Regions from separate parts of the Rothia sp. HSID18069 genome, predicted to be linked through region 1. Evidence: riboswitches for the same ligand, from Rfam matches in the RefSeq annotation. Region 1 holds a riboswitch; each other region holds the start of a gene.
What was found. A riboswitch is a leader RNA that binds a small molecule or an ion and turns the genes downstream of it on or off. The one in region 1 is predicted to bind S-adenosylmethionine.

Region 1 (8,034 bases):
GCATTCCACACCGCCCACAGCTTCCACGTCAGCAGCGGCGTCTGCTCCCACAGGCGCGCCACACCCTCAAAGAACGACGGCTGAGACACCACCACCTTGCCCATGCTGTCGGGGTCAGCACCAAGCGCCCGCAGCCAGTGCGAGAACTGGAACCCGGGGAACTTCTTCTCAAGCTCGGCCGCATCCACCGGGTTGTACCGCGCCTCGGCGTCGCGGTTAGCGACCACATCCCAGTGGTGGGCGGCAATCTCGGCCTCATGCGCAAAAATCAGTTTCGCCGCCTCCGCCGGGGTGAGGCTAAACCCCTCCGCCAAACCGGTCAGCTCAAAAACACGCGCAATATGGTCAATATAGGCGGAGCACACCTGCTCGTACTTCTCCTCACGGTAGTACGCCTCATCCGGCAGGTTCAGGCCCGACTGGGTCATATAGAACGTGTACTTCTGCGGGTCTTTCGAATCGATACTCGTGTACCAGCCGATCAGCTGCGAAATACCCGCGCGTGAGAGCAGCGCCAGGGTGACCGCCAGCTGCTGCGGGGTCTGCGCGTTCAGGATGGGGGCGACCTCTTTCAGCAGCGGGCCCAGGCCATCCGCCTCAATTTTCTTGGTGTCCATGAATGAGTTGTACAGTGCACCAATACGGGAAGCAGGCTGTTCCTTGGCGACGCGCTCAATAATCTCACGCACATGCTTCTCGGCGTCATCGCGCAGGGTGTACAGGCCGCCGTCTTTGGAACGGTCGGCGGGGATCTCGTACGTGTCGAGCCACGCGCCGTTCACGTGGCGGAAGAAATCATCGCCCGGTTTGACGTTTGAATCGACCCATTCGGTGACAATACCTGATTTTTTAGTGTTATCCATGAACCCATTCTAGGGGGTGAGCAGATGGCGCGCCTCACCACGCAATATGAGGTTACCCCTCAGCCTGCCCGCAGGATGGCCCGGGACGCGGGTAAAACAATCCGCGAACAGCGGGTATTTTGCCGAAAAGGTGATATTTTCTCACCTTCTCAGGCAAAACCCCGCTGCTCGCGGACCTATAAAGAGGCTACAGGCTCGCCCGAACCTTCTTCGCGGCGGACACTACGTTCTTGAGCGTCCTCTTCGTCTCCTCGTAGTCGCGGGTCTTCAAACCGCAGTCCGGGTTAACCCACAGGTCAGAGATGGTTCCGTACCCAATCGCGGCACGGATCAGCTCCTCAACCTCGGCCTGCGAAGGCACACGCGGCGAGTGAATATCCCACACGCCCGGGCCCAGCCCCGAAACATAGCTTTCGGGAATATCCGCCAGCAGCTCCATATGCGAGCGCGCCGCCTCAATACTGGTCACATCCGCATTCAGGGCATTAATCGAATCAATAATCTCGTTGAACTCCGAGTAACACAGGTGGGTGTGAACCTGAGTTTTATCCTCGACCGCGCTCGTCGCCAGGCGGAACGCATTCACCGACCACGCCAGGTACGCGGGCTGCTCATCACGGCGCAGCGGCAAAAGCTCACGCAGTGCTGGTTCATCCACCTGAATAATGCGTATGCCTGCCGCCTCCAAATCGGCGATTTCGTCGGCGAGCGCCAATGCAACCTGATTCGCGGTTTCCTCGCGCGGCTGGTCATCACGTACGAACGACCAGGCCAGAATAGTCACCGGGCCGGTCAGCATGCCCTTGACGGGACGATCGGTGAGGGACTGGGCGTAGGAAATCCAGGGCACGGTCACGGCCTCGCCGCGCAGCCCTTCACCTGAGCGTTTCACATCGCCGAACAGCACCGACGGGCGGGTGCAGCGTGAACCGTAGGACTGCACCCAGCCGTGCTTCGTCGTGGCGAAACCATCGAAATTCTCGGCGAAGTACTGCACCATGTCGTTACGTTCGGCCTCACCATGCACGAGCACATCCAGGCCCAAATCTTCCTGGAGTTTAATAACGGAGGCGATCTCTTCACGCAGGAACTCCTCAAGCTGCTGCTGCGTGATTTTACCGGCACGTGCCTCTGCACGGTGGCGGCGAATATCGCCGGTCTGCGGGAACGAACCAATGGTTGTGGTCGGCAGCTTCGGCAGGTTCAGATCGGCTTGGGCATCCCGGCGGGTCTTCAGTTCAGGGCGCTCAAAATCCTGCGGTTTCACGGATGCGGCACGCTCACGGATTGCCGCATTATGCTTACGCGGATCCGCTGTGAAACGTGCTAGCGCTTCGTCGGAGGTCTTCAACTCTGCCTCAACCGCAGACTCACCGTCGGCAAGACCGCAGGCAAGAGTCACGATCTCGGCGACTTTCTGGTCGGCAAAAGCCAGACCGTCTACGGGCACATCGGCGGGGTCTTCAAGGTCAAGATCGTGCGGCACATGCTGCAGCGAGGTTGAGGACGCAACCGCCACCGCACCGCCATTAATGTTCTGGAGCGCGTGCAGGAGCGCTCGCAGGTCGGCACGCCAAATATTGCGCCCGTTAATGGCACCCGCCACCAGGGTTACGCCGGAGTCTTTGAAGGCGGTCAGCGCCTCGGCATCGTAGAGCGTGGAAACCAGATCGAGATGCAGCGCCTCAATACCGGTGTCTAACAGTGCGGGCAGGTTCTCGCGCAGATTGCCGTAGGGGCTTGTCACCAGGATTGCGGGGCGGTTCGTCTCGGCTGCCAACGCGGTGTAAGTTTTACGCGCCAATTCGGCGATTTTGGCGTTGGGAATGTCGCGGTCCACGGTCAGGCCGGGTTCGTCGAGCTGCACCCACTGCACGCCGCGTGCCGCCAGCTCGGCGAGCACCTGCCGGTAGGCTTTCACGAAATCGTCCAGGCGATCCAGCGGCGTGAACCCTTCGGGCGAACCCTGTTCGGCTTTCGCCCCAAGAAGCAGAGTGAGCGGGCCGACCAGCTGCGGGCGCACCGTCACCCCATGTTCCTTGGCGACTTCAAGCTGCTCGTCAATAGCCTCAAGATTCAGCGTGATCTCGGTATCCGGGCCGATCTCGGGCACCAGGTAGTGGTAGTTCGTATCGAACCATTTCGTCATCTCCAGCGGAGGCAGCGTCTCTGTGCCGCGCGCTAGAGCAAAGTACCCGGGCAGATCGAGCAGGCCGCGCGCATCCTTGGCGTCGGCAAGACGCTTGGGCACGAGGGTGAAAAGGCGCACGGCATCGAGCACCTGATCGTAGTACGAGAAAGTCGCCGGGATAGACGAATCGGTGGCGCTAAGACCGCGCTCGATCACACGGTCATAGTAGGTGCGCTGCACATCTGCGGCCGCCTGGCGCAGCTCATCCTGCGTGATTTTGCCTTTCCAGAACGCTTCCTGTGCCTTCTTCAGCTCACGGAAACGGCCCACGCGGGGGTAACCGACGACGGTTGCTGTGGGGAATGGGGTGCGGGTCATCCTAGTTCCTTACTGTGGGAGGGGGTCAAATAAAAGGGGAGTTTAGAGGTATTGAAGATCGCTCAGGGGGAGTTTGAAACGGTTCGAGTAGCGCGGAACGTCGAGTTCTTCGAGGACGTCCAGCACAGCCTCATGCTCGTTAAATGTGAAGAAATGCAGGCCGGGGGCGCCAGCATCAAGCACCTTGCGACATTGGTCGAGTGCATGTTCCACGCCGATGCGGTGCATCTCGCGCGGATCGCTCGCGGTTTCCAGACGATGTGCCAGCTCGCGCGGTACTTCAAGCCCGGCAAGCTCGCACAGCTTCGTCAGCCGAGTCAGCGAGGTAACGGGCATAATACCGGGGATAATGGGCATCTGAACCCCGGCAAGGTGCGCAGCATCCACCAACCCCGAATAGCGCTCGGTCTCAAAGAAAACCTGGGTGATGGCGAAATCCGCCCCGGCACGCTGTTTTGAAAGCAGAATCTCAATGTCTTGAAGAAGCGAGGAAGATTCGGGGTGTTTATGCGGGTATGCCGCAACCCCAATCGATACCTTCCCCGCGGCAAGATGCGCGAAATCCTCACGTTCCACCCTGCGAATCAGTTCCACCAGGTAGCGGGCAAAAGGCAGCTCAAGCGGGCGCGTGTCTTCGGGCGGAATATCGCCGCGCAGCGCCAAGAAACCGCGCACACCAAGCCCCAGAATCAGACGAACCGAGCGTTCCAAATCGGCCACGGAATGCCCCATACAGATGAGATGCGCCAGCGGATTCAGCGAGGTTTCATGCACCAGGTGATCGAGCAGAGCCAACGTCTTTTGGCGGCGCTGCGCATCGCCCGAATAGGTGACGGACACGTAATCCGGGTTGGTTTGCTCAAGCTCGGCAATGGTTTTGAGCAGGGACTCGCAGCTTGCGTGCGACCGTGGCGGATACAGCTCGTAGGAGAGAGCCGGGTGAACTGTCGTCATTTTCATTCCTTCGTGTTCACCCGATAGAAGCGTGCCCGAAGGTACGCCGAATTCTTTATGCACAATGCGAAGGGAATTCACTTCTATCGGTTCTGGCGGGAGCACCTTGTCCGCCCACCCCGTGGGGTGGAGGCTGGCGAGGTTGCTGCGACGTCTAAGAGCCAGATCTCTCGGTCGCTCTGGATAGATAACACTCCTACTTTAGGCAGGATGCGCGGTGTCAGCAAGAATATGTCGGCACATGTCGTCGCACGGTCATAACCGCTTAATATTGCGGGATTCGGCGAAACAATACGTCATATAGGTTCGCGGCAGTGTGGACTAGCGTATTGACACCTCGGCTGATTTGGCCGCGAGTAGATAATATGTCGACGAGCAGATAGCGGAATGTTATCTGATCGTCACAAAACTATCTGCTCGCGAAAGAATTGCAGGGTGCCTTGTACGTCATGTTGCGACCACGTCCTGTCAAACACGGTAGAGTAAACGTATGGAACGCATCGAATCTCCCGCATATGCACGCCTGGGTAACTCCGGGCTGGTCGTGCCCTCCGTCGGTATCGGCTGCAACAACCTGGGACGCCCCGGCACTCCCACTCAAACTCAGGAAGGCACCAACGCTGTTATCGCCGCCGCAGTTGAGGCGGGCATCGGCTTCTTCGATATTGCCGACCTGTACGGTGCCGAGCCCGGGCTGTCAGAAACCATGTTCGGTACCGCGATGCGCGAACTCAATCTCAACCGCGATGACCTGATCATCGTCACCAAATTTGGGCTTCCCACCGGTACCCTCAACGGCAATGATTGGGATGCGCGCGGCTCACGCCGATACATTATGCGTGCCGTCGAAGGTTCACTGCGCCGTCTGGGAACCGAGTACATTGACCTGTATTTCTACCACAGCCCCGACCCGAACACCCCGCTGGAAGAGACCCTGTCTGCTCTTGATACGCTTGTGACCAGCGGAAAGGTTCGTTACCTGGGGCACTCCAACTTTGCGGGGTGGCAGCTTGCCCACGCCGAGCATCTCGCCCGCGAACTCGGCACTGAGCGGTTTATCGCCGCCGAAAACCACTACAACCTGCTGGATCGCCGCGCCGAACTCGAAATTCTGCCCGCCGCCCGCCACTTCGGGCTCGGGGTGCTCCCATACTTCCCGCTCGCTAACGGGCTTTTGACCGGAAAATACCTCCGCGACAGCATCCCGGCAGGGTCACGCCTGTCGCACTCCAAAGCGCAGGTACTCGCGCAAGCCGATTGGGAACAACTCGATGCCTACCGCGAATTCTGCGCCGATCTGGGGATCTCTGAGGTTCAAGCCTCCATCTCTTGGCTCAAACAGCAGAACCCCGTTGCCAGCGTGATCGCCGGGGCAACCACCCCCGACCAGGTACACGCAAACGCGCAGGCCGCAAGTGTGCGGTTCAACGACGACGAACTGGCGCGGCTCAACGAGATTTTCCCCGCCCCCGAGAGCATCGCGCTTTTCTAACACAACCTTCACCACAGATATTGCTGAATGGGAATACTGCCGCCGGGGCGAGCGTTAAACCCCTGCACCACACAAAAACGCAGAACACCCGACCGCATGAGAGACAAGAATACCCGCATGAGCATCACCACTGAGCCGCCGAACCGCGCCAGCACACTACCCCCGCTCGGGCAGGGCGCACACACCCGCCGCCTGGGCGTTATCGCACTGGTGGCAACCTTCGGCGGGCTCCTCTTCGGGTACGACACCGGCGTTATCAACGGTGCCCTCGACCCCATGAGCCGCGAACTCGGCATGGACAACACCATTCAAGGCTGGGTCACAGGCTCCCTCGCCTTCGCTGCCGCCCTCGGAGCCATGGTCACCGGGCGCATCTCAGATGCCATCGGGCGACGCAAAACCATCATCGGACTCTCAATCCTCTTCATCGCGGGCGCGCTCGGATGTGTTTTTACCCCCAGCATTGCTGTACTGTTGATGGGTCGCACGATGCTCGGGCTCGCCGTGGGAGGCGCATCCGCGGTCGTGCCTGTATTCCTCGCCGAACTTGCACCCTATGAAATTCGCGGCTCACTCTCCGGGCGTAACGAACTCATGGTCGTCGGCGGGCAGCTCGCAGCGTTCATCGTGAATGCCATCATCGGCAACCTCTGGGGTGAACACGACAGTGTATGGCGGTGGATGTTCGCCGTCTGCGCCCTGCCTGCGCTCGCGCTTTTTATCGGTATGCTGCGCATGCCCGAATCCCCACGCTGGCTTATCGCCCAGGGGCGCACCGAGGATGCGCGCGCCATTATGCGGCGCATCCGCCCCGCCGAACGTGCTGACGCCGAAATTGCGGACATCACGCGTTCACTTGAGGAAACCCGCACCCAAATCGGCTCGGGGGCTAAGGGCAGCACGGGTAAAATCCTGCGTGAAAAATGGTTTGTGCGGATTCTGCTGGTCGGTATTTTGGTGGGTGCCGGGCAGCAGCTCACCGGTATTAACTCCATCATGTACTACGGCATTAAGGTGCTCAAAGAGGCCGGGTTTGACGAAGGCTCGGCGCTCATTGCGAATATCGCGCCGGGCGCTATCGCCGTGGTCGGCTCAATCTTTTCGCTGCGCATGATGGAACGCGTGAACCGCCGCACGATGGTGATTACGGGGTATTCATTGACCGCGTTTTTCCACCTGCTGATCGGGGTGGCGTCTATGCTCCTGCCGGAAGGCAGCCCCGCGCGCCCTTATATTATTCTGGTGCTTGTGGTCGGGTTCGTGGGGTCGATGCAGACCTGCCTGAACGTTTCGACATGGGTGCTGATGAGCGAGCTGTTCCCGCTTCGGGTGCGGGCGGTCGGCATGGGTCTTTCCGCATTTTGCGGGTGGATGATGAACGGCCTGCTGTCCCTCGTGTTCCCGGTCATTCTGGGTGCACTGGGGCTGACCGGATCGTTCTTCGGGTTCATGGTGGTGAACGTGCTGATTGCCGTGCTCATGTGGCGTAACCTGCCCGAGACCCGCGGCAAAACCCTGGAAGACGTGGAGGCGGGCGTTATCTCGGGCGCAGCCTACCCGTTTGCGGCTACTCGGTAGACGGCACCCCCTCTTAGCTCGCGAGCAGGTAGGAGCTCATACCAAAATCCACCTGCTCATGGATAAATAAGGCCGCTGGATACGGTTTACGGATTCTGTTGTAGAAAGTCTTCAAGAGAGATGCGGTAACCATCATCTTTGGCACGGGCTTTACGCAGAGCCTCAATATCAAGTAGCTCTTCGTATTCTTCTACAGGGCTTATATCAGGCATATGGCCTACTCAAGGTGATGCATTGATAGGGAAGGCTTGTGTTAGTCTTAACATATCTTCGCAAAGTTACCTGCGTACAGCGGAAGACTCAGCAGCGGCAACTACTGAGTCTTCCTGGTAGGTAGAGCACTACTTCAGAAGCTTAATGAGGCTTGAAGCAAAGCTCATGATGTACGAGACGGTCTGAGCAGCTCCATCGGTAAGGGCAAAACTTACCAAGAGCGCTTGGGCCGTTTCTACGTAGTCGTAGAAAGACATCGTATCCCACCGCCTTTCCGCCCCGGGAATCTCCACAGGATATTCTTCGCAAAGTGGCTGTGGGATTACCCTGCAGAAAGGGCACTTCTAACTTTAAAGCACGTATGTATTAAACCTGTAAACATACAGCATGTGACTACCTGAGGAACTAAACCAGCAACAGTTCTA
Region 2 (8,034 bases), on a different contig from region 1:
TTCCAAAGCGCTCGCCACCTGGGTACGGCGTTTGCGCGCGCTAACCCCGGCAAGGTCAGCGAAGAAGAGAAGATTATCGCGGGCGGATGCTCGCGGATAGAACCCGGTATCCCCGCCGAGCGCAAGCCCTAGGGACGCGCGCGCACGCTGGGGGTGCGCAAGTGCATCCACCCCGTCAATGCGCACGGTACCGCTCGTGGGAGTCAACAGTGTTGCGCACATCTGTACAATTGTTGTTTTTCCCGCCCCATTGGGACCGAGCAGAGCATGAATTTCGCCGGAGCTTATACTGAACGAAACATTATCGACAGCGGTGAAAGCGTGTTCACCCTTGCCAAAGGTGCGGCATAGCTGTGCCGCGTCAAGAATTGTAGACATTGTGATAAAACCTTGCGGTGCTTATTCACCCGAAGCCGCTTGAGCATGGTGTTCGCACGCCTGCAATACGTGGGACGGGTGAGATGAATAGTCGTGAGAGAGGCACTACGTAGTGCCTGAATAATCCCAAGTCACCGACTGCGGATGCGGAAGGTATAACAATGAAACCCTCAGAACTTTGGTGTTCAAGGTGCTCACTATGCGCTCCTGGAATGTATCGAACCAAAGCAGGGTTATTTCTGAAATTTTTAGAGCCCACCATCTGGGCGGGCATTCCGCGAGCCGGTGCGACTTTAGCGGGAGGTCATACCTCATCACTCCTAGATTCAAGGTTTCCATCAGTGTAGCATGGCTCACGGAATGCTGTGATTAAGTTTTTGAGTTTATTTCACGAGGTTCTAAATCTCCTGGTGGTTTTTTGATCGGAACGCCCCACCAAGTGCATAGACACCAAGAGAAATTGCGATTGCACATGCACTCATGACGGCTATACCGCTATACCCCGGAAACTGCGTAAGTAATGTACCGCCGACGGCACCGCTGATAGTTGTTCCAGCGTACATTGCCGTGTTTGAGAGGGATGATACAGTACCGCGAGCTATAGCGGTATGGCTTTGTAGCTCTCCCATGAGGACGGGGAGCATAATTCCTCCGAGAAAAAGTGCAAGTGTAAAAATACCTAAAGCAGTCCAGAAATTAGCTGTCAATGACACTGAGAGATACACAATACTGAGTGCAATAAGCCCCACGAGCATAGTCTTTTGCATACCTATATATGCGACGATTCGTGACCCTGTGAGGGAGCCTAGAGCGTTGCCGCATCCGATTACAAGCATGGCGAAACCGATGGTTGTCTGCGATGCCCCAAAGTCTCGCGCGAACCATGAACCTATGAAAGATAGAGATGCGAATACTCCTGTCTGGAAAATCAGGTACGCCAGGAGGGATAGCAAAAGTGAAGGGGCTTTTAAAACGTGCAGGTAGGGAGTCAGAAAATTTCCATCTTGCGCCGCAGTCACAGGGGGAATGCTGGGAAAACGTGAATAGAGTATACCCAAGAGAAGAAGAGACGCTGCGGCGATTGCAAAAAATGGTATCTGCCATCCATAAGTGGAGAGGAATGAACCTACAGGAATACCTGCGATTTGGGCTATGGCAAGTCCAGCCGTTGCATACCCCATAGTTTTAATAATGGCTTGTTTCGGCACTGTCATGGGGATTGATGCCCAAATCTGCGGTGAGATCAAAGAAGCGAACACTCCCGCAAGAAACCGGGCGGTAAAGAGAGACCAAAACCCCCATGCTAAACCGCATAAGCCTGTAAAAAGCGTAAAGCCGATGGAACCGGTAAGAATAATGCGCCTGCGATCAATGCGGTCTGATAATGGGCCTGCAATGAGTGCGAAAACTGCATACCCTAAAGCGTATGCAGAGACGAACCATCCTGATTGTTCTGTGCTGGTATTGAACTCTTTGCTGAGTAGTGGCAGCAGAGGGGCAGTGAGCAGAGTATCTGTGCCGATGACAAAGAGAGTGTTGAATGAGACAAGCCGCATAGTTGCCTCAGAAGTCTTAGGTAGCTGATGTGATGTACTGCGAGAATCCAAGGCGTGCCTCCCTAGCATTATTTCTATGTTCGTCGAAATTAGAATAAATCTGCATTATGCTAAAGGGCAAGCTCAAGAGGTAATATTCTGTCACAGAGTCCGCAGGCTCAATATGTTACGGGAAGCACCCGGAAAGGCTGGTTATGGGTAAGGAACGGCTGCATCACCCCACCCCTGATGACGTGACGTTGGATCGTGTCCTTGGTGCATTGTCAGACCCCATTCGACGAGATGTTCTCGCACACATTGCAGACCACGGGCCACAGTTCTGCGGTGATTTTGACTATGGAATCGCCAAATCTACGATGTCTTATCATTTCAAAGTGCTCCGAGAATCGGGGCTCATGCACACCGAAGTGCTGGGAACGCACCGTAAAATTACCCGCCGAGACAGCGTGATTGAGAGTCTTTTCCCCGGTCTTTTACACTCTGTTGGACTGCCACCGGGTCAAGGTCAATGGGATGAATCTGCTGCGAATACTACGGGTGCCTGAGTTCGGTCACTCCCCGAGCGAAGACAAAATTTTATGGTGCGGCAGAAGAGCTCAGACGAAGCAGACTTCTTAGTCGAGACAGGGATGGAAACAATTCACAAAACGTCATCTTTGCAACAATGCGCCGAAAACGTGCATCCTGCTTGACCGCGCGCGCCTCCTGTGAAACTCTAGATGCAGGTCATGAGAGCCAGTGATAAGCCCCAGCTAGCTGGCCGGCAACCCTCCTCCGCGGTGGGGTGCCCTGGGTGAGGACCAGGCGTTACACACAAGTGCAGCGCAAGCGCGGGACCGATGTGCCCGATATCCGGTACATCGTTTTTTCGTTTGCAGAGAAGAAAACACAAGAACTCTGTACCGAAATCGGCATGCGGCCCCATAGTTACAAAACCTAGGAGCCTCGCATGAGCAACAACACCGTCCCGACTCCCGCCAACCCCGCCGGTTGGAAATTTGAGACCCGCCAGATTCACGCGGGGCAGGCACCGGATGCCGCAACGGGAGCTCGGGCGTTACCCATCTACCAAACCACCTCGTTCGTTTTTGAGAACGCGGAACAGGCCGCTAACCGTTTTGCCCTCGCCGAGCTCGGACCTATTTACACCCGCCTGAATAACCCCACCCAAGAGGTGATCGAAAACCGCATCGCATCCCTTGAAGGGGGAGTAGGGGCGCTGCTGGTGGCCTCAGGGCAGTCAGCTATCACCTACGCAATTCTGAACATTGCTGGCGCGGGCGACCACATTGTTGCCTCCCCGTCGATCTACGGGGGAACCTATAACCTCCTTAAATACACGCTCGCTGACCTAGGCGTTGAAACCACGTTTGTTGATAACCCGGACGACCTGCAGCAGTGGCGTGAGGCGGTGCGCCCCAATACCAAGCTCTTCTTCGGTGAAACCGTCCCCAACCCCCGTAACGATGTGCTCGACATTGAGCCTATCGCCCAGATTGCGCACGAGGCAGGTGTGCCGCTGATCGTCGATAACACCGTACCCACCCCGTACCTGGTGCGTCCCATCGAATTCGGCGCGGACGTGGTGGTGCACTCCGCCACGAAATACCTGGGCGGGCACGGCACCTCCATCGGCGGCGTTATCGTAGACTCCGGGAATTTCGACTACGGGGCAGATCCCAAAAAATTCCCCAAATTCAACGAGCCAGCACCCGGCTACCACGGCCTAGTCTACGCACGTGATTTGGGTAAAGACTCCGCTTTTGGCGCGAACCTCTCCTATATTCTCAAGGCACGAGTCTCCCTACTGCGTGATATTGGGGCTGCGATTTCTCCCACTAACGCCTTCAATATTGGTATCGGGCTGGAGACCCTTTCGCTGCGCATCGAACGCCATATTGAGAACACCGCCAAGGTCGCGAACTGGCTGGAGGAACACCCGCTGGTTGACCGAGTAATATGGGCTGGTCTGCCTTCCTCACCCTGGTACGAGCGAGCCCAGAAATACCTGCCGAAGGGGCCGGGTGCCGTTGTGGGATTCACCCTCAAAGACGCAGACCTGGAACAGACCCGCACCTTTGTGGACGCCCTGCAGCTGCACTCCAACGTTGCGAATATCGGTGATGTGCGCTCGCTCGTTATTCACCCCGCGTCCACCACCCACTCGCAGCTTTCCGAGGAAGAACTAGAGGCAATCGGTGTGAGTAAAAACTTTGTGCGCCTCGCCGTAGGGATCGAGAATATTGACGATATTATTGCAGACCTAGAATTGGGCTTTGCAACCCTGCAACAGTAGATACGGCGCAAGCCCCGCCCCGTGAACCAGCCGGGGCGGGGCGAACCCCGCTGCACCCACCGGCGCCCCGCCCGCAACGCTAAGGAGAACCATGACCGGCACCCCCGAGACCGCCCAGGGTATCCTGCGCCACCACAGCATTGGTGATTTGCGCCTAGAGAACGGCATCACCCTGCCGGAGGTGCGCATCAGCTACGAAACCTGGGGCACCCTCAACGAAGACGGCGACAACGCCATCCTGATCCTGCACGCCCTCACCGGGGACACTCACGTCTCCCGCGGGAGCGCCCCCGAAGGCACCCCCGCCGATGTGGCCGCCGAAATTGAACGTGACGGCTGGTGGGAAGGCATCGTTGGCCCCGGCGCCGTGGTAGACACCAACAAATACTATGTGGTCGCCCCCAATATCCTCGGCGGATGCTACGGCTCAACCGGGCCTGCCAGCCTCATCCCTGCCGGGTACCCCGGTGAAGGGCAACCGTGGGGCGGAGCGTTCCCACAGGTGAGCATCCGCGACTCGGTGCACGCCGAGGCGCGACTAGCTCAAACCCTGGGAATCACCAGTTTCCGTTACGTGATTGGCGGCTCACTCGGCGGGGCCCGCGCCCTCGAATGGGCAGCCACCTACCCGCACCTGGTGCGCGGATGCGCAGTGATCGCCTCCGGGCCAGCCGCCACCGCCGAACAGATCGCGTGGGCGCACACCCAGAACGTGGCTATCCGATCCGACGCTAATTTCGCCTCAGGCGACTACTACGACGGGCCCGCGCCCACGGCAGGGCTGGCGCTTGCGCGGCGTATCGCCCACACCACCTACCGCAGCCCCGCAGAACTGGAGCATCGTTTTGGGCGCAGCGAAAACCCCCATGAAACTGTTACCGGCGGCACGCTCGGGGCCCCACGCGGCCGGTACGCCGTCGAAAGCTACCTAGACCACCACGGGGATAAGCTCATAGAACGTTTCGACGCCAACAGCTACCTTGCCGTGAATGAGGCGCTTATCTCCCACGATGTTGCGCGCGGGCGCGGGTGCCTCACCCACGCGCTGGCGTTCAGCAACTGCGAGTGGACCATTGCCGCTGTAGACTCCGACCGGCTGTTTTTCCCGCATGAGGCGCAGCTGCTGGCCGATTCCCTCCCCGTACCGGCTGAGGTTCAAATCATTGAATCCGAGCATGGGCACGACGGGTTCCTGATTGAGGCGGCGCAGGTAGAACGTATTCTCGCGCACGCCTTGGGAGAGAAACCGCAGAGCACCCCGGCCAACCTGAGCGCTATAGGCGATAAAGAGCCGCTACCTGCAGCCAGCTCGCTCGTCCTCTAGCTACCCTGTAAACGGCACGTATCGGCCGACACCTCAAGGCGCCGCACCGACTCCATGAGCCGCGCCGACTGGGCAGCCGCCAAACAGAACCTTGACGATGTTGAACACGCGCTCGTTGAGGCGTTCACCCAAGGGGTGAAGCCCGGCAGTGCAGAGGCGAACGCGCTGGCTGACTGGCACCGGGCCTCCCTGTTTTACTTCGACGTCACCCCAGCAAAACATGTGATTCTGGCGCGCGGCTATGTTGAGGATGCGCGTTTCACTGAGCACTACGAGAAACTGGCTGAAGGGCTGGCCCCGTGGCTGCGGGACATTATTACCGAGAACGCCCGAGCTTACGGGGTGAACCCTGAAACCGTTACCTGGGGGTAGCGTCTGGGGAAGCTGCAGCACCCACACACGCTCAGCAGAGCCTCAGCGCTCACACACAAAGTTATTGTGCGCAGAAAGTGACTTTTCGGCACGGAAGACAGCACGTGCTTTCGGCTGGAAAGTCACTTTTGCGCGCCCAATGACGTAAACCCGCAGGAGGCGACATCGGTAATATGGGGTGTATGAGCGAAAATACGTACATTGTCGAATATTCCCGGCCCGAGAATGAACGCGCCGGAACCCACCTGGTGCTTCTGCTGCACGGGTACGGTTCGCATGAGAAAGACCTGCTGACGCTGGCTGAACATCTGCCGCAGGAGGGCATCACCTACGCGGGAATGCGCGCCCCGCAGCCGGTAGGCACCCAGTTTTCGGCGGACGCAACCGGCGCGCACATTCCCGACGAGGCCATAGGTTACCAGTGGTACCCGCTGGACCGACAGCTCAACGCGGATGTGCGGACCATAGAACAGGCCAGCGACTACGTCCTGGAATGGGTCGAGCAGCACGAATCACACTATGTTTCAGTCTCGCTGGTGGGGTTCTCGCAAGGCATGGCGGTGGCGACTTCTATGGTGCGGCATCGCCCAGGAAAATTTGCTGCACTGGTGGGGCTCTCCGGATACGCGGTCGAATCAGACTCTCCTTATTTCAAGGACGACGAGCTCAAAGCCACCGAGCTGCCCGTTTTCTTCGGCAGGGACCAGGAAGACCCTATTATTCCGCAGCCCTTCGTGGATTACACCTACGAGTGGATTCGCGCGTACACCGACGGCATCAAAGTTCTGTATGCGGGTGCCGGGCACGGGGTAAGTGCCCTGGAAATTCGCCATGTGGGCGAGTTCATCGACGTGAAGGTGCTGGGAAACGCGCCGCGCATCCGTGCCGAGAAGGTTGCGGATGCAGCGGGTAATGCTGGGTCGCCAGAACAAGAGTCTGCCGACTAAAAGAACCTGAATAACGCATCCTGGGTTGTATAACGCACCTTCCGGCGGTGCGTTATACAACCCAAGATGCGTTTGTGGGAGGGGGAAGGATAGAAAACCTAGTCCTGAGCCACCTGCACACTCACCCCGTTGAAACTCACCGTATCGCCCGGATGCAGCTGTTTGCCCCGCGCCTCCTCAATCTGCCCATTGACCTTCACCAGCCCATGCTGGATCACCTCGCGCGCCTGCGCACCGTCTTCGACCAGATTAGCCAGCTTCAAAAACTGTCCCAGACGAATCATCTCGTCACGAATATAGATTTTCTCCATGTCACCAGTGTATCGGCGCCCAGAAACTACACGGCAAGACGGGTACGCAATGATACCCTAGTATCTTGTACTTGTGACCGTATATCCCGGCGCTTACCGCGCGCGGAAGAACACTGAACTCACGCACGCCACAGCCGGTGGCGGGGCATAAAGGAGTAAACATGGCAGAAAAGTCCACTCTCGACAATGTTATTGCGCTCGCTAAGCGCCGCGGCTTCGTCTTCCAGGCGGGTGAAATCTACGGCGGTTCCCGCTCCGCATGGGATTACGGTCCCCTTGGCGTGGAACTGAAAGAGAACATCCGTCAGCAGTGGTGGCAGCGTTTCGTGCGTTCACGCGCGGATATGGTCGGGCTGGACTCTTCGGTAATCCTGCCTCGCCCGGTGTGGGAAGCATCTGGGCACGTGGCAACCTTTATGGATCCGCTGGTGGAATGCCTCTCGTGCCACAGGCGTCAGCGCCAAGACCACCTGATTGAGGCTTTCGAAGCTAAAAAGGGGCGTGCACCCGAAAATATGAGTGAGGTTGTCTGCCCGAACTGCGGCACCCGCGGCGAATGGACCGAACCGCAGAACTTCTCAGGCCTGTTGAAAACCTACCTGGGGCCTGTCGATAACGAGGAAGGGCTGCACTTTCTGCGCCCCGAAACCGCGCAGGGCATCTTCGTGAACTTCAACAATGTGGTGACTGCGGCCCGTAAACGCCCGCCCTTCGGTATCGGGCAGATCGGTAAGGCGTTCCGTAACGAGATCACCCCCGGCAACTTCATCTTCCGCACCCGCGAATTCGAGCAGATGGAGATCGAATACTTCGTGCACCCCAACGAAGCAGATAAACACTTCGACGCATG
Region 3 (8,034 bases), on a different contig from region 1:
GTACGGCAACCGGAAGGCTGTCGCCGTGCGGCAAGCAACCATGACCCGCACCCAATTCGCTGAAATCTGGCGTGATTAGGCGTTGGGTGTACGTATCTTGGCCTCTCTCGCCGCTTCCGTCGCGTAAAAAGGCTCTTGATGTGAATAAAGCGGAGTTTCTAACGCTTTATTCACATAAAGAGCCTTTTTAGCATGGGGAGTGGAGGGGCGCTACCGGATCCCGAACCCCTTGAACGTGCCCTGCGGTTCGCTGAAGGTGGCATCCACAAAGTCCACATGCCCAGCCGTATCACCCGAGTTGAGCGCATCCAGCAGGCGCTCGCAGGAGGCGCGGGTCCCCTGCGCGATAACCTTCACACGGCCATCGTCCAGGTTCTCGGCGTACCCGCTCAAACCCATCGGTTTGGCGGTGCCAGCGCACCACCAGCGGAACCCCACCCCCTGCACCCGCCCGCTCACGTACGCGGTGAGCTGCGCCTCGGCAGGTTCGGGCGCGGTTTTATCGGTGAAATAGCTGAAGAAGCCCATACGGACGCCCCTTTACCGGTCATTACTCGTGCTCATAGCCATTATCTAAAACTGCGGCCCGGATTGCACGAATCCGGGCCGCCACCTGCCACACATACAGGGACTGTACTAGCGCAGCTTATTGCTGTTGGGTGCCGACGCGAGAGCCTGAGCGATCGGGGTGGGCCCGCCAATAAACGGGAGCGCCTTCCCAACCGTGGACGGGTCCTCAATAACCGCCGCCAGCACCTGGGCAACGGTGGCCCGCGGAGTATTAGATTCGGCGCCGGGCGTGTGGGCGGGCTCAATCCCCAGGGTAATGCCGCCTGCCTCCTCAAGGGTGAGCATCCCCGGCCCCAGGATCGTGTAATCCAGCCCCGAGCCGCGCAGGTACTCATCGGTGATCGCCTTCGACTCGGCGTAGGCGTAAAAACTGTTATCAGGGCCAATGCCGTGCCCGGAACCCGCGCCCAGGTACGATACCATCACGTACCGTTTAATACCGGCCAGCCGCGCCGCATCCATCGACCGGATCGCGGCGTCACGGTCAACCGCGTAGGTGCGTTCCGGCCCGCCGACGCCGCCCGCACCGGCGGACCACACCAGCACCTCGGTACCCAGCTCAGTCAAAAGCTTCGCCATCTCCTCGGTGCTCAACGCGGTAATGTCAGTGACCACCGGGTTCGCCCCGCGCGTGACAATATCCTCTGACTGCTCCGGCCTGCGAATAAGCGCATTGACCGCATGCCCGCGCTCCACCAGCAGCGGCTCGGCCAGAAGCGCAACTTTCCCGTGCCCGCCAATAATCGTTACAACAGCCATCGTCTCCTCCGTATGTTGGTGAAAATAGCCTACATATTCAGGCTAGGTGCGCTGGGTAGTGATGTCTACACGCGCCTCTTCCGCGTAAAGAGAAAACGGGCGGGTGCGGCCTGCACACACCGGAACAGCAGACTCGCTGCCACGGGCGCGGCACGTCAGAAAGCACGTCTTCACCGGGAAGGCACAGCTGCGAGGATCACCATCGCCTACTCGTTCACGAACGCAAACAGAGCTATGATGAAGTGCTAGGTTTTTATCGCTCGGCGGTACCGCACAGAAGATGAGGCAGGGGATTTATGGCTGAAGAAGCCGCGCCGAAGAAGCGCCCACACACACCATCCATCGAACACGCCGCCGAGAAACCGTGGGTTGCCATGTGGTCACTCGTGATCGGGTTCTTTATGATCCTGCTCGATACCACTATCGTCACCGTGGCGCTGCCCCATATGCAGCATGAGCTCAACGCCTCGCTCTCCGCCGTGATTTGGGTGACCAGTGCCTACCTGCTCGCCTATGCGGTGCCGCTGCTGATTACCGGTCGCTTAGGCGATAGGTTCGGGCAGAAGCAGATGTACCTGCTTGGTATGGTGGTTTTCACCCTCTCCTCGCTGTGGTGCGGGCTCTCGCCCAATGTGGAGATGCTGATTGTTGCGCGCGTGGTGCAGGGGATAGGCGCCTCCCTGATGACCCCGCAAACCATGTCGATTATTACGCTCATGTTCCCGCCGAATAAACGTGGGGTGGCGATGAGCGTGTGGGGTGCGGCGGCCGGTATCGCATCGCTCGTGGGTCCTATCGCTGGCGGTCTGCTCGTGGATGGCCCCGGCTGGACGTGGATCTTCTTCATCAATATCCCTATCGGCGTGGTCGGCATCTATCTGGCGGTTCGGAATATCCCGCATTTTCCCTCCAAACAGCACAACTTCGACTGGCTGGGCGTGGTTCTCTCCGCTATCGGCCTGTTCCTGATGGTCTTCGGCATTCAGGAGGGTTCTACCTACGACTGGGGCACTATCACCGATTCGCTGTGGGAAACCGGAATCCCGGTAAGCGTATGGGGCATGATTATTGCGGGCATCATCGTGTTCACCCTCTTTATCGTGTGGCAGGCCGTTAACCGTAAAGAGCCGCTGGTGCCGCTGGGACTGTTTAAAGACCGCAACTTTTCGGTGTCTAATATTGCTATCGCGGCGATGGGCGCGCACACCCTGACGCTGGCGTTCCCAACCACCATTTATTTCCAGCAGGTGCGCGGTATGAGCCCCACCCAGGCGGCACTCATGACCGCCCCGCTCGCTCTGTTCTCGGGTGCTCTCTCTCCGCTGGTTGGTAAACGTTTGGGTACGTCAAACCCCAAATGGTACGCCGTTTCGGGGTTTGCCCTGCTGGTGGTTGGATTTGTTGTTCTGCGCGCTTTGATGACGGCGGATCAGTCCCTCGCGCTTCTGCTTGTACCCTTTGCGATTTTGGGTATTGGCAACTCCATGATTTGGGGTCCGCTGGCGGTGACCGCAACCCGCAACCTGCCGCCTCGTTTAGCGGGTGCCGGGTCGGGCGTGTATAACGAGACTCGCCAGGTTGCCAGTGTGCTTGGTTCGGCGGGTATTGCCACGTTCATGGGCGGCCTGATTACCGAGCAGGTTACACAGGCCATGCAGCGGATGCGTCCCGCAGGTGCCGGTGCAGGCGGAGGCGCTATGAGCGCCCCCGCCGTCAGTGGTGAAGGGATGTCCGGCGGTCAGGTTCCCGATTTCCTGCGTGAACCTATTGCCACCGCGATGAACGACTCACTGATTCTGGCGCTGGCTCTGGCCGCCGTGGGCATGGTCGCGTGCCTCTTCTTCGCCAAGCCGGTAGATAAAGGCGCGTGGGCATCCGGGCAGAACGTTTCGGATGCGCCCAGCAGCGAAAACACCAGTACCAAAAATAGCAGCGCCGAAAACCCCGGCGAGACTTCCAGCGCGGAAGCCCCTAAAGCCACCGGCGAATCGGATCCAGAGCCCTCTGATGAAGGGGCAGAAACAGGCTCAAAACCCTAACGATACGCAACAAGACGAAAGCGGGAGCGGTTCCTTCATCAAGAAACCGCTCCCAATATGTAATGCGCTGCTTCTTATCCAGTGTGCTCTCGAAAGAGGGCGCATACCGCTCGGCGATACGCTCCCTACGCTGCCGCCTGATCCTCGGCGAACGCCTCTGGGTCTACTCGCCCGGTGTCCACGAGCACCTGTGCGATAGCGCCGAGCGCCTCCTCATTCTGAAGCGAAGAAATATCGCCCAGCTTATGCCCCTGGTAGAGCTCACCCAGCAGACGGCGGGTAATCTTCCCTGAACGAGTCTTAGGAATATCGGCGACCGCGACCACATCCTTGGGTTTAGCGATAGGACCAATATGCTCGCGCACATGCTCGGTGAGTGCAGTCTTCAGCTCATCTTCGGTGAGTGCCCGACCTTCGTCGGTGAGTGTCACATAGGCGACTGCCTGGTGGCCAGTTAGCTCGTCCTCCACGGGGCACACGCCAGCCTCCACCACGGCCGGGTGCGTCACGAGCGCAGACTCAATTTCGATGGTCGAAAGGCGGTGCCCAGAAATGTTGATCACATCGTCGATGCGCCCCAGAATGTACACGTTGCCCTCATCATCGACCTTCGCACCGTCACCGGCGAGGAACCAGCCGCGCGTACCGTAGTGCTTCCAATAGGAATTCAGGTAGCGTTGCGGGTCGCCCCAGACAGTGCGCGCCATGGAGGGGCCGATCTTATCAACCACAATGAAGCCCTGTTTGCCGGGCTCAACGAAGTCACCGTGCTCGTCCACCACGCGCACCGAGACGCCGGGGACTTCGCGGGTGGCGCATCCGGGAAGGGGAGTGCAGTGCGGGGTACCTTTGGGGAAGGTCCCTTCGGGCGCGAAGGCGGGGTCGTGTGGCCGTGGGGAGCAGATGGTCGAGCCGGTCTCGGACTGCCACCACGTATCAATAAACGATGCGGTACCCCCACCCACGTGCTTGCGCAGCCACTTCCACGCCTGAGGGTTAATGGACTCGCCCACAGACCCGAGCAGACGCACGGATGAGAAGTTGTATTTTCCGGGTTCGGGGCCGTCAGGAAAAGCCCCCATGAGGGAACGAATCAGGGTTGGAGCGGTGTAATAGTTGGTGACGCCATAGCGTTCGATAACCTCGAAATGGCGGCCATAATGCGGAGTATTGGGGGTACCCTCGAAAATAACCTCGGTCACCCCATTCACGAGCGGACCATAGATTTCATAGGTGTGCGCGGTCACCCACGCGAGATCGGCAGTACACCAGTGCACAGTCGATTCAACCTTCGCCGGATCGTTCACGGCAGACAGCTCATCGGGGCGCAGCACCCCGTCGTCATCCACATAATCCGGCAGCAGATCGTACAGCAGCGCGTGGGTATATGCGGTCTGCACCAAATACCCTGCCATCGTGTGCACCAGGCCCTTGGGTTTGCCCGTGGTGCCGGAGGTATAGATGATAAACAGCGGGTCTTCGGCATCGTGCAGCTCGTACTCATGGGTATCGGGCTGATCGTCCACCAGGTCGTGGTACCAAATATCGCGCCCGGCCGTCCACGGAACCTGCACGTGCGCCACGGGGTCTGCGGCGCTTGTACGGTCCACCACAATCACATGCTCGATATTGTTCTCACCCGAGCATGCTTCATCGGCGTTCACCTTCACAGGCACGACCTTGCCGCGGCGGTTCTGCCCGTCGGTGGTGATCAGAACCTTCGCGCCGGTGTCTTCCACCCGGAACTTCAGCGCCTCCGCCGAGAACCCGCCGAACACGAGCGAATGAATTGCGCCGATCCGCGCGCACGCAAGCGTGAAAATAATGGTTTCGGGAATAACCGGCAGGTAGATTACTACACGGTCGCCTTTACGCACGCCGAGTTTGAGCAAGCCGTTGGCGGCGCGGGCGATGCGTCGCTGCAGTTCGGCGTAGGTGATAGCTTCACGATCGCCGGGTTCACCCTCGAAATAGAGGGCTACTTTGTCGCCGCGGCCCGCCTCCACGTGGCGGTCCACGCAGTTGTAGGCGACGTTGAGTTTGCCGCCCTCGAACCACTTAATCTCGGGTACGGAGTATTCTTCGATGCCCTCAGCATCGGTTCCGATAACCTGCGGTTTCTGGAAGGTGTGTGCGTTGTCCCAGGCCTTGCCCCAGCTTAGGCGCTCGGCTTGTTTTTCCCAGAACGCTACCCGCGCCTCGTCAGATTCATGCGCGGGGTTGGGGGTAGGGGCTAGCGGGTTTGTGAACGAGAAGGGGCTGGGCAGTCCCACAGTATCTCCCATCGGTTGCTGGCGTTAGCACCTTCGGCGTTATAAGGGCGCATGATGCGCCACCGCAGGCGAGGTTGCTGCGACGTCGTCGAGCCAGGTCTCTCGGTCGCTCTAGATGGATTACCAATCTAGTAAACCCTGTAGCTGGCGCAGGTGCAAAGGCATCCCGTCATATTGCGTGTGTGCACACCATGTTCGTAACATTCCGCAATATTTGTTTGATCCCGCACCCAGAGATTAGCTCTCGCGTCGCATACACCCCAGGCGTACAGCCGGCCGGGCGGAGAAACTCTAATCCGCAAATCTAATGAGCTTTAGACTTAAACTCGTTCTTAATCTTGCCCCGTAGGCTTGCATCTCTTGATAGGCTTCATCGTAAGTGCCTGAAGATTGAGCCAAAATAAAACACTCACGGAAGGGGCGTCTGATGGCTGTTAAGCGTATCGTTACTAATCTTGCCGCTGATAAACCTGAGTCAGCTGCTGCTTTTTACCGGGACATCCTGGGCCTGGAGCTGCTCATGGATCACGGATGGATACAGACTTATGGCAATGCGGAAACTACGACTGTGCAGGTCAGCATAGCTAGTGAAGGCGGATCAGGTACTCCGGTGCCTGATTTATCGGTTGAAGTAGATAATCTTGATGAAATCCTCGCCCGCATTCATACGGCAGGTATTACGCTTGAATACGGTGTTGCTGAAGAGCCCTGGGGCGTGCGGAGGTTTTTTGTTCGCGATCCGCTGGGGAACCTGGTGAATATTTTGCAGCATATGTAGCGGATATCATCAAAACTATCACCAGAAGATGGGTTATTAGATTGCTATAAGAGCTGCTGGAAGCGCAGGGGCAGGCGTTATCCTACAGAGATAAATATTTGCAGCCTATAAAATTTGCGGGTAAATGATTGTTTTTTAAACTATGAAATAATGTAAAAACTCTTGTGTGGTGCAGGGAATTTAAGCTAGGCTACACCACAGTAGGCTAGAAGAGCCTATGTCCAAGAAATTTGGGCTTATGATGATTGGATAATGCAATGTACACCAAAGCAACGTTCACTAAAATTACCTCTTTCCGGGCCGCTACTCATGGATGGTACTGGGGGAATCGTCGTGATATTTACGGAGCCCTCCGGTACGCTAATAAGTAGTATCTTTGCCTTTGGGCAGAACCGGAATAACATACTTTTTATTTAGAAACTTCTGGAAATTCATGCACACATTGTGTAATGCAATATATTCCACATATTGTTTTTAGGGGCGTAATGTATAGTAAGCCAGAATTTAAAAAGATTTCCTCTTTCGCACATGTTACCCGTGGCTGGCTCTGGGGAAGTTACCGTGACGTTTACGGAGTATGGCATGGCCCCAGGACTAATTTCAACGGTGCCGGAGGTTCAAGCGGCTGGTAATAGAGGATAGGTTATGTACACTAAAGCACAATTTACTAGGCTTGGCTCCTTCGAGGAAGCTACTCACGGCTGGTTCTGGGGAAGCTATCGAGATATTTTCGGCGCGCTCCGTGGACCTAACTCTGGGTTCGAAGGTGGCGGTGGCTTCACCGGCGGAGGCGTCAGTGGAGGCTCATGGTAGCTTCCCGCCAAGGCTTAAAGTGGGTGCCTCTTCTGAGGCACCCACTTTTCTATTGCGTTGCCAACCAATGTTTGCAGAGTCCGTGCCATTCGCAGCGCACCTTTTCACGCATCGGGTGCCTGCTATGACATTAATTGTTTCTGCTCATATGCAGGAATTACCGGTGCTGCTGGTGGCGGGCAGTTCGTGTAAACCCGCTATTTTAAGCAGAAATACTTTCAGGAAAAATTAAAATAATCGTGAGAATCCCTTGCAAACCATACAATTTACGGGTTAGGGTAAATCTGTGTAGATAATATATGTAATTTGAGAACTTTAAAATATTTAAGAAAAGGGGAAGAATATGTATATTAAGGCACGTTTTATGAAGATGAACTCTTTTGCAAATTGCACTCACGGCCTTATATACGGGAAATACCGGGATGTTCTCTCCGGTGCCCGGCTTGTGACTCCTCCTGAAGTTGCTCTATAAATAGCGCCCTGCGCGCCAGGTGACTTGTTTATTATTCGCAGAAATCCTCATAAAAGTGGGATGCGGTAAAAAATAATTAAACGAGCCCATATTTTTAATGTGGAAAGTGACGATAAGGAATCCTGTGGCAGAGCTATACACAACATCCGGTAACGTGCAGAAGATTTCTCACTTTCTTCGTAGCAGCTCGAACAATATAACTGTTCGCCCGTTACCCACTCATGAGGCTTCCGCATCAAACACCGACTCCACCGCAGGTAGCGAGCTGGTATCTTCCGTCTCGCGGCACCGCAGCGTGTACCGTTCAAAGCTGGGGCCGGTGGACCTTCT
Region 4 (8,034 bases), on a different contig from region 1:
ACCCGGTGGTGCACACCAAAACTGACAGCAGCTTTCAAGAACTGCACAGCTCACTCAGGATGCGCTGGGCTGCTTTTCGGGCACTCTCGCCAGCGGCGCCAGCCTCATAGGCGTGCAGCATATCCGCCGCCACATGCAGGCGCAGCACCCGTGGAAGGGCAGAAACCTCACGCAAAATCACGTTCGCCCGCTCGGGAGGGGCAGGTTCCAGGCCCCAACTCGGGGCAAATTTTGTGAGGTCGTCGGGCAGAATGTAGGCGTCGATCAGGGAAGTTTTTATCCTCGAAAGTTCGTGCCGAGCCCCGGTGAGCGCGAGCGCATCCGCGCCTGTTCGCAGCAGGTCACTCGTATCGTAGGGTGCCATGTAGTAATGCATAGTCATCCCAGTGCGGTGCGTGTACTGTCGGAGTGTATCAATCCCGTAGGCGCAGAGGATGCGGGCGCGTTCGGCGGCGCTGCGGCGCGCGTCCGGGGTAAGCAGGTGCCCTCCCCCGTTGAAATAGAGGGCGAGCGTGTTGAAAGATTCCTGCGAGATAACGTCACTCATGGCATAAACATAGCAAACGCTGGACTAGTTTTTGAGACTTTCATTGAGGAAGCTCACAATGTAGTCAGGATTCAAGCTCTGCGCCCTGGGCTGGGATTTTCACCGTTTTCTGATCAGGCACGGCTTATGAGTCCTTTCACTAGGCGTTCCGCTTCCCGCTCGCTTCTCGGGTCTTTGGAAATTAGGAGATCAACTGCAACATGCAAGGGGCGAATCTTAGGTAACTCTTTGATTACGCGAAGAATGACGTTGGCATCCTGAGCATGAACTTCACGTAGTGCGTAGATAAATTTCAGGGATTCGAGGTCGCGGGGAGTTACATATGCGTCTACGGTAGCCCCGTAAATTTCCGAATATTCGTGACTGACACCCGTAAGCACTAATGCGCGTTCGCCCATCAGGTCATGCAGGTCAGCAGAAGGCACGGCATAGAATTGAGGTTTCGCATCTGCACGCACTGCATACTGCCTAAGAGCTTCTACCCCACGTTCGGAGATGTTATGTGCACGTTCTTTGGCACGGCGGCGTGCATCGGGGGTAAGGGATGCACTGTTACCGTCAAGATAGGCGGCAAGCTGATTGAAGGATGCCATCGAGATTTTGCGCCCATGTGCGGAGTAATGCTCGTGCGGGTTATCTGAAACCATCCACCGCCCGGCGATTTTTTGTCCGCGCAAAGACCCTCGTTCAAGGCGTGCACGCACGCTTCGGGGACTCACCCCGGCGTGCTGGGCATATTCCGCGACTGACATCATGGCAAAAACATACCATAAGAGGAATGTTTTTGCCATGCCACCCGGTTGGGAAGAACTTAGCTGACCTCACCGTCCAGGTAGTACCAGGTGCCGTTTACTTTCTTGAAGCGGGATTTTTCGTGCATGGTGCCTTTCACACGTTCTTCGGCGGGCGTGCCGGGAACCGAGCGGTAGTACGCCACGAACTCGACCGTGCCCGCCGCATCGAAGGGACCGCTCGAAGAGCCCAGGATATCCAGCCGGTACCAGCGCAATGTTTCATCTGTATCCAGCTCGGCGGGGCGCGTATGCGGGTGCCAGCTTGCCAGCAGGTAGGGCGCATCGTGCAGGGCGAAAGCGGTAAATCGCGAGCGCATCAGGGCCAGCGGTGTGGGCGCGTTCAGGGTTCCGGATGCGGCAAACTCGCCCAGGTACCGCCCGCAGCAGGCACCGTATACCTCGCCGCTTGTGCAGGGACAGCGGGCTTGAGGGTCGTACAGGGTTGTTTCGCTCATGCACCCCATTCTAAACGTGCGTGAAAAAGAGCCTTTATTCGAATAAAGCGGCATTTTAATGCTTTATTCAAATAAAGGCTCTTTTTATCATCCCAGGAGGGAAGATTTTACAACCATGCGCGCAGGCGCAGCGGGTTTAGTTGGCGATAGCGCGTGCCGGGGTATCTGCCGTGGAGGGCTTACCCACGTAGGCGCCACGGTACTTCGCGGCCGGGTGGGAGTCTGCAACCTTAGTCTGTCCCTTACCGAACAGGCTTTCGCGCAGGGTCTCGCCCTCGTAGGAGGTGCGGTAGCGTCCACGCTTTTGCAGCTCAGGAACCACGAACTCGATGAAGTCCTCGAAGGAGCCGGGTGAAACGTGGTATGCCAGGTTAATACCATCCAGTCCGCCTTCATCAATCCAGCGTTCGAGTTCGTCGGCCACCTGCTGCGGGTCGCCCACAATAACTTCGCCCATACCGCCGATAGTGCAGTGCTCGGCAATATCCTTACGCGTCCACTGCTTATCCTTGGCCTGCAGGGTGAAGGGGGTGAGGAAGGACTGAATCGACTCGGTCTTCACATAGTTGAGAACCTCGTCCTCGTCGAACTGCGAAAGATCCACACCGGACCAGCCACCGATAATGGCCTGCGAAGATTCCAGGTTCACGTACTTGCGGTACTCTTCGTACTTTGCCTTCGCCTTCTCTTCGGTCTCGTCCACAATAATGGAGAGCATCGCGAAAACCTTTATTTCGTCGCGGCCGCGGCCGTTCTCTTCGGCGCGGTCACGAATGCGGTCGGTAATAATGCGGGTCAGATCGGGACGCAGCGCACCGATAAACACAACCTCGGCATGCTTGCCCGAGAACTTCTGCCCGCGGCTGGATGCGCCCGCCTGGAAAATCACGGGAGTACGCTGGGGGCTGGGTTCGGTCAGACCCGCGCCGGGCACGCTGAAGTACTTACCCTTGTGCTGAATCGGGTGCACCTTGGCGGGGTCGGCGTAGATACCCTTCTCGCGGTCTTTGACGACCGCGCCGTCTTCCCAGGAGCCTTCCCAGAGCTTGTAGCAGACGTCCAAGAACTCTTCGGCGAGTTCGTATCGGGTGTCGTGCTCAATCTGGGTTTCAAGGCCCTGACATTCGGCTGCGGAAGGCAGGTATGAGGTCACCACGTTAAAGCCCACACGCCCGTTAGTGAGATGGTCAAGGGAAGCGTACTTGCGTGCGAGCGTGTAAGGCTGCTCGTAGGTCACGGCTGAGGTCACACCGAAGCCCAGGTGCTCGGTTACGGCGGCCATTGCGGAGATCTGCATGAACGGATCGTTCACGGGCACCTGCGCGCCGCCTTCGATAGCAGGTGCGGCGGAGTTCTTGTAAATATCGTAGATGCCCACAACATCGGCTAGGAATACGCCGTCGAAGAAGCCCTTCTCAAGGATCTGTGCCAGGTCAGTCCAGTATTTGATGGTGTTGTACTCGGTAGCCCGGGAGCGGGGGTGGCGCCAGAGGTCGAAGCTCTGGTGACCCACACAGGTCATGTCGAATGCGTTAACTGCGATGCGCTTCTTCTGCTCAGCCATCTACGTATCCTTTCGCGAATGTTTGGGTGTTCCTGCACCCCGCGCGCCACCTCCTTATAGGTGGTGGCCTTCTTGGTGTTCCAAGTTGTGCAGGTGGCGCATTCGCGCCGTACTTGCTTCGTGTTCCTTGAAGCCAGATCATCATCTGGGGCACCCCGCTACGGGAGAGGGTTGCCGCCCGGCTAGCCAGAGCTTTACGCCGGGACTCATAATCCTTGCGTTTTGAGTGTATCCCCTCGCAGATGGGGGTGAACAGTATATGACGAACATTAATTTTTGTGACTCCGCACCGTAATATTTCGCATGAATCATGCAATATTTAGTCACCGTTAGTCACGGTACGTCATGTGTTTTCGCTGCAATGGCACGCTCCTCTAGGGTTATAGGCGTAACCCATCCAGAGCGACTGAGAGACCTGGCTCGACGACGTCGCAGCAACCCTCGCGGGTGCTAACGCCAGGACCGATGGAAGTAACATGACACAGAATCACCACACCCAGCTACCCGCCAACGCCCAGACGATCACTTTCGACGCCGTCAGCCAGTCGTTCCCGCAGTCCGGCAAGAACACGCACGAGGTGCTTCGCGAAGTAAGTTTTACCGCCGCCGCGGGAGAAATTATTTCGGTCATTGGTGCCTCAGGATGCGGCAAGTCAACGCTGCTGCGGGCCGCCGCCGGACTGAACCGCATTACGGGCGGGCAGGTGCGCATCGGCGACACCCCGGTGAGCGGGCTTGATCAGCGGGTGGCAATCGGTTTTCAGGAGCCGCGCCTGCTGCCCTGGCGCACCGTCGCCGATAATGTGGCGCTCGGACTGCCCCAAGGTATCCCAAAGACACGAGCGCAGGAGCGCATCCGCGAGCTGCTGCGCCTGGTGGGGCTCACCAACTACGCCACGCACCGCCCCAAAGAAATCTCCGGAGGAATGGCTCAGAGGGTTTCTTTGGCGAGGGCGCTGGCGCGTGAACCCGGGGTGCTGCTGCTGGACGAACCGTTTGGGGCACTGGATGCGCTGACCCGCATTAAAATGCAGGATTTGCTGCTGGATATTCACCAGCAAGACCCGACCACGGTTCTGCTGGTCACCCACGATGTGGAAGAGGCGCTGTACCTCTCAGACCGGGTGATTGTGCTTGGTAAGCCCGCGCCCGATGCACCCGCAACGATCACACGTGTAGTCACCATTAGCGACGCCCACCCGCGTGATAGGGCCAGCAAAGAGCTAACTGCCCTGCGGGCTGAGCTGCTGACAGAGCTCGGCGTGGAAAAAGCCGATACCACCCCGGTTCCCGCTTAGGGCAGGGCACAGCCTCCCGCGTGCGCCCAGAGCCGCTGCGCACCCCCTCTTAGTGAATAATTATTCATCTTCTTACTGTTTTTCTCACCCCATCAGACACCCAAGGATTACCCATGACAACCATCACCAGAGCCGAAGCTCTTAAGGGCTTGCTGGCCTTCAGCGCCCTCACCACCGTTCTTGCCGGATGCGCCGGAGAAGGCGCAGGAACCCCCGGCGCGGGAGCCGCGAAAGGCAAAGACACCGTGACCGTGGATTACGCCACCTACAACCCGCTCTCCCTTGTTATTAAAAAGAAAGGGTGGTTAGAGAAGGCCCTGCAGGAAAAAGGTAAAAAACTAGAATGGGTCAAATCAGCCGGGTCAAACAAAGCCAATGAGGCTCTGCGTTCGGGAAACATTGATGTGGGCTCAACCGCCGGTTCTGCCGCGCTGCTGGCCCGCGCGAACGGCTCACCCATTAAGGTGATTGACCTGTACTCACAGCCCGAATGGTCGGCGCTGGTCACCACCAAAAACTCGAATATTCATGCAGTATCAGATTTAAAGGGTAAGTCGGTGGCGGTCACCAAAGGAACCGACCCGTACTTCCTGCTGCTCCAAGCGCTCAAGAAGGAAGGCATCGCGGCGAAAGAGGTAACCATCCAGAACCTGCAGCACGCCGATGGGCGGACCGCCCTCGATAACGGGCAGGTCAACGCCTGGAGCGGGCTCGACCCGATTATGGCCAGCGCGGAAATCGAAAGCCACGACGTACTGTTCTACCGCAACCTAGACTTCAATACGTACGGGTTCCTCAACGCCACCGAGCAGTTCCTCAAAGACAACCCGGAAGCGGCGCAAACCATCGTGAACGTGTATGAGTATGCCCGCAAATGGGCGCTGGAAAACACTGCTGAAGCAACCCAGATTCTCGCCGACGAGTCCGGTATTAAGCTAGAAACCGCCAAACTCGTGATGGAACGAACCCACCTGAATATTGACCCAATCCCAGGGGACAAGCAGGTGCAGGTGCTCAAAGGTGTTGGCCCGATCCTCGTCGAATCCGGGGACGTCCCCAACCAGTCAGACATTGATAAGGCGCTGAGCAGCATCGTGGACGACACATACGCCAAGAAAGCCGACAGCGCCGCCATTGAGAACGTGAAGAAGACGGTGAGCTAGCCATGAGTGTAACCCTCGACAAAATTTCCAACGCCCCAGAACTTTCAGATACCCCCAAACACACGAAATCCGCAGCCGCAGAAACCGCCGCAGCCCGCACGGCAGCTGCCAGCACCGCTGCCGGGCGCACCCAATTGGCGAGCTCCCACCGCGGCCAGCCCCGGCCAAAGCGCGCCCTGCCTCTGGGTGCCAAAAACTATGTGGGGCTTATCCTGCCCGCAGCACTCATCACGCTGTGGTACGTGCTGAGCACCGCCGGGGTATTCACCGCGGTGCAGCTGCCCTCCCCCACCCGCGTCATAGCCGCCGGAACCGAGCTGGCCCAACGCGGCGAGCTAGCAACCCACCTGGTAATCTCCACCCAGCGGGTGGTACTCGGGTTCAGCATCGGCGCGGTGCTGGGGCTGGTTCTGGGGGCGCTTATCGGACTGTGGGGGCCCGCGCGCATCGCCGCAGCACCCACCATTGGGGCGTTACGCGCCGTGCCCTCACTCGCCTGGGTTCCGTTGCTGCTGCTGTGGATCGGCATCGGCGAAAACTCTAAAGTAACACTTGTGGCAATCGGCGCGTTCTTCCCCGTCTACACCACCGTCTCGGCGGCACTGGCGCACGTGGATCCTAAACTTGTAGAGGCCGCACGCGCCTTCGGATACCGGGGCGTTAAGCTTTTCACTACCGTCCAGCTGCCCGCCGTGCTGCCGTCCGTGGTGTCGGGGCTGCGCCTGGCGTTAGCGCAGGCCTGGCTGTTCCTGGTGGCTGCCGAGCTATTGGGGGCCTCCATGGGCTTGGGGTACCTGCTCACAGATTCGCAGAACAACGGGCGCACCGACCGTCTGCTGCTGGCAATTGTGCTGCTGGCGGTGCTGGGTAAGCTCACAGATGCGCTCATTGGCGTGTTTGAGCGCTGGGTGAAGGCAAAATACCCCAGCAACTAGGCGCCTTAGCCGTGCGGCGCCCCGGAAGGAAACCTTGGTGAAGTACAGACCAAGATATTCCTTCCGGGGCGCCACTCAGCTGCCTATCCTCTACAGCAGTTAGGGCAGCAGGCCACGTTCCCGCGCGAATTCAGCGGTTACCTCGTTATAGTCCACCTCAACCTCATAGGGGTCCGTCCGCGGGGTACTCGTCACACCCCGAGACGTCGCGCTGGCCGCAAACCGTAGAGTCTTCATATCGCTCTTCGCCCGCAGCGTGCTCATGCGCCGGTTACCGTTCACATCAGCGGCAACCGGCTGCGCATCAATCACGCCGTTCTTGTTAAAATCCACGTTACGGTGCGCAGGTTTACCCTTATACAAGTACCCGTAGGCATTCGCCCCAAGCCCGCGCCGCTCATCCAGGTTCTTCTCATCCAGCGGCATATGCTCGTGCGTTGAATACCCGAAGTAGTTCTTACCCCCGGCGCGCGGCACGCCGCTGAGCTGGTACTCGTAGTTCATAATGCTCAGATAGTTCGGCTTGTAGTTCTCCTCATCGGCCCCACCGTGCCGCAACCCCAGATTATGCCCCAGCTCGTGGATGAATGTGCCCACCCGAATATCGCTGCTGGCACCCCGCCAGTAGGTGTGCCCAACGGTCACAATAAACCCGCGAGCGCCCGTGAAACCCAGCCCCGAAGAGCTCGTATTGCCGTAATAGTCGCCCCAGATCATGTAGTGAAAACCAGCGTCACGGGCCGAGGCGAAATGACGGTTCTTCAGTGCCGCCCAGTCCCCCATACCGTTAAGCTTCTGATGCGGAATCTCGTTCCCGCCGCCCAGGTTGTACTTCGCGCTGCGGGCGGGCCCAGCATCCAGGTGGATACTCACACCCCGCGTACCGTCAGGGTTACGTAACGGCAGGGAGGCAAACACCTCGGTAATGCGGTCAAGGTCAGCTTCGGTGGCGAGCTCACCGGGCATGTAGTCCATCTCAACAAAAATATCTTTACGGTACGGGTTGGCCCCCATACCCGGGTAGTCAACGTCAACGGTGCCGTCGCCATCGGCGTCATAGCCGCTGGTCTCCCATGCGTTCGGGATGCCATCACCGTCCGTATCGTACGTGTTGATGGTGCTTGCGCTGGCGGGGACGGCACCGGCTGCGATTAAAACTACGGTCGCGGCAAAAAGGCGCGCAGATTTCATGAATGCCACTGTGGCTCCTAGGATGCTTGTGAATTGAGTGAATGAAATACAGCTAATTGGCGCACCATAACCGCCCCCGACACGCGG

Region 2: another riboswitch for S-adenosylmethionine. It lies ahead of D8M41_RS05930 (bifunctional o-acetylhomoserine/o-acetylserine sulfhydrylase); the one in region 1 lies ahead of D8M41_RS10745 (methylenetetrahydrofolate reductase).
Region 3: another riboswitch for S-adenosylmethionine. It lies ahead of D8M41_RS07555 (AMP-binding protein); the one in region 1 lies ahead of D8M41_RS10745 (methylenetetrahydrofolate reductase).
Region 4: another riboswitch for S-adenosylmethionine. It lies ahead of D8M41_RS07500 (LLM class flavin-dependent oxidoreductase); the one in region 1 lies ahead of D8M41_RS10745 (methylenetetrahydrofolate reductase).

The regions. Positions count from the first base shown of each region.
Region 1 covers NZ_RBMG01000005.1:127,429-135,462, forward strand. The annotation lists gene D8M41_RS10735 (M13 family metallopeptidase) at 1-863, opposite strand, end outside; gene metE (5-methyltetrahydropteroyltriglutamate--homocysteine S-methyltransferase) at 1,051-3,372, opposite strand; gene D8M41_RS10745 (methylenetetrahydrofolate reductase) at 3,415-4,326, opposite strand; SAM riboswitch class I at 4,407-4,516, opposite strand; gene D8M41_RS10750 (aldo/keto reductase) at 4,817-5,818, shown strand; gene D8M41_RS10755 (sugar porter family MFS transporter) at 5,915-7,396, shown strand; gene D8M41_RS10760 (hypothetical protein) at 7,483-7,608, opposite strand; gene D8M41_RS10765 (cell division protein FtsL) at 7,738-7,866, opposite strand.
Region 2 covers NZ_RBMG01000002.1:12,118-20,151, reverse strand. The annotation lists gene D8M41_RS05945 (ABC transporter ATP-binding protein) at 1-378, opposite strand, end outside; gene D8M41_RS05940 (MFS transporter) at 777-1,985, opposite strand; gene D8M41_RS05935 (ArsR/SmtB family transcription factor) at 2,129-2,479, shown strand; SAM riboswitch class IV at 2,659-2,771, shown strand; gene D8M41_RS05930 (bifunctional o-acetylhomoserine/o-acetylserine sulfhydrylase) at 2,884-4,230, shown strand; gene metX (homoserine O-acetyltransferase MetX) at 4,322-5,554, shown strand; partial or broken gene D8M41_RS05920 (TipAS antibiotic-recognition domain-containing protein) at 5,594-5,926, shown strand; gene D8M41_RS05915 (alpha/beta hydrolase) at 6,109-6,873, shown strand; gene D8M41_RS05910 (RNA-binding S4 domain-containing protein) at 6,972-7,184, opposite strand; gene D8M41_RS05905 (glycine--tRNA ligase) at 7,346-8,034, shown strand, end outside.
Region 3 covers NZ_RBMG01000002.1:413,825-421,858, reverse strand. The annotation lists gene D8M41_RS07575 (GNAT family N-acetyltransferase) at 1-79, shown strand, start outside; gene D8M41_RS07570 (acylphosphatase) at 211-528, opposite strand; gene D8M41_RS07565 (SDR family oxidoreductase) at 637-1,329, opposite strand; gene D8M41_RS07560 (MFS transporter) at 1,626-3,368, shown strand; gene D8M41_RS07555 (AMP-binding protein) at 3,494-5,641, opposite strand; SAM riboswitch class I at 5,647-5,763, opposite strand; gene D8M41_RS07550 (VOC family protein) at 6,069-6,419, shown strand; gene D8M41_RS11580 (hypothetical protein) at 7,065-7,232, shown strand; gene D8M41_RS07545 (asparagine synthase-related protein) at 7,829-8,034, shown strand, end outside.
Region 4 covers NZ_RBMG01000002.1:400,763-408,796, forward strand. The annotation lists gene D8M41_RS07485 (hypothetical protein) at 35-547, opposite strand; gene D8M41_RS07490 (hypothetical protein) at 661-1,338, opposite strand; gene D8M41_RS07495 (YchJ family protein) at 1,359-1,796, opposite strand; gene D8M41_RS07500 (LLM class flavin-dependent oxidoreductase) at 1,933-3,360, opposite strand; SAM riboswitch class IV at 3,465-3,574, opposite strand; SAM riboswitch class I at 3,751-3,832, shown strand; gene D8M41_RS07505 (ABC transporter ATP-binding protein) at 3,837-4,658, shown strand; gene D8M41_RS07510 (aliphatic sulfonate ABC transporter substrate-binding protein) at 4,772-5,821, shown strand; gene D8M41_RS07515 (ABC transporter permease) at 5,824-6,756, shown strand; gene D8M41_RS07520 (C4-dicarboxylate ABC transporter substrate-binding protein) at 6,856-7,947, opposite strand.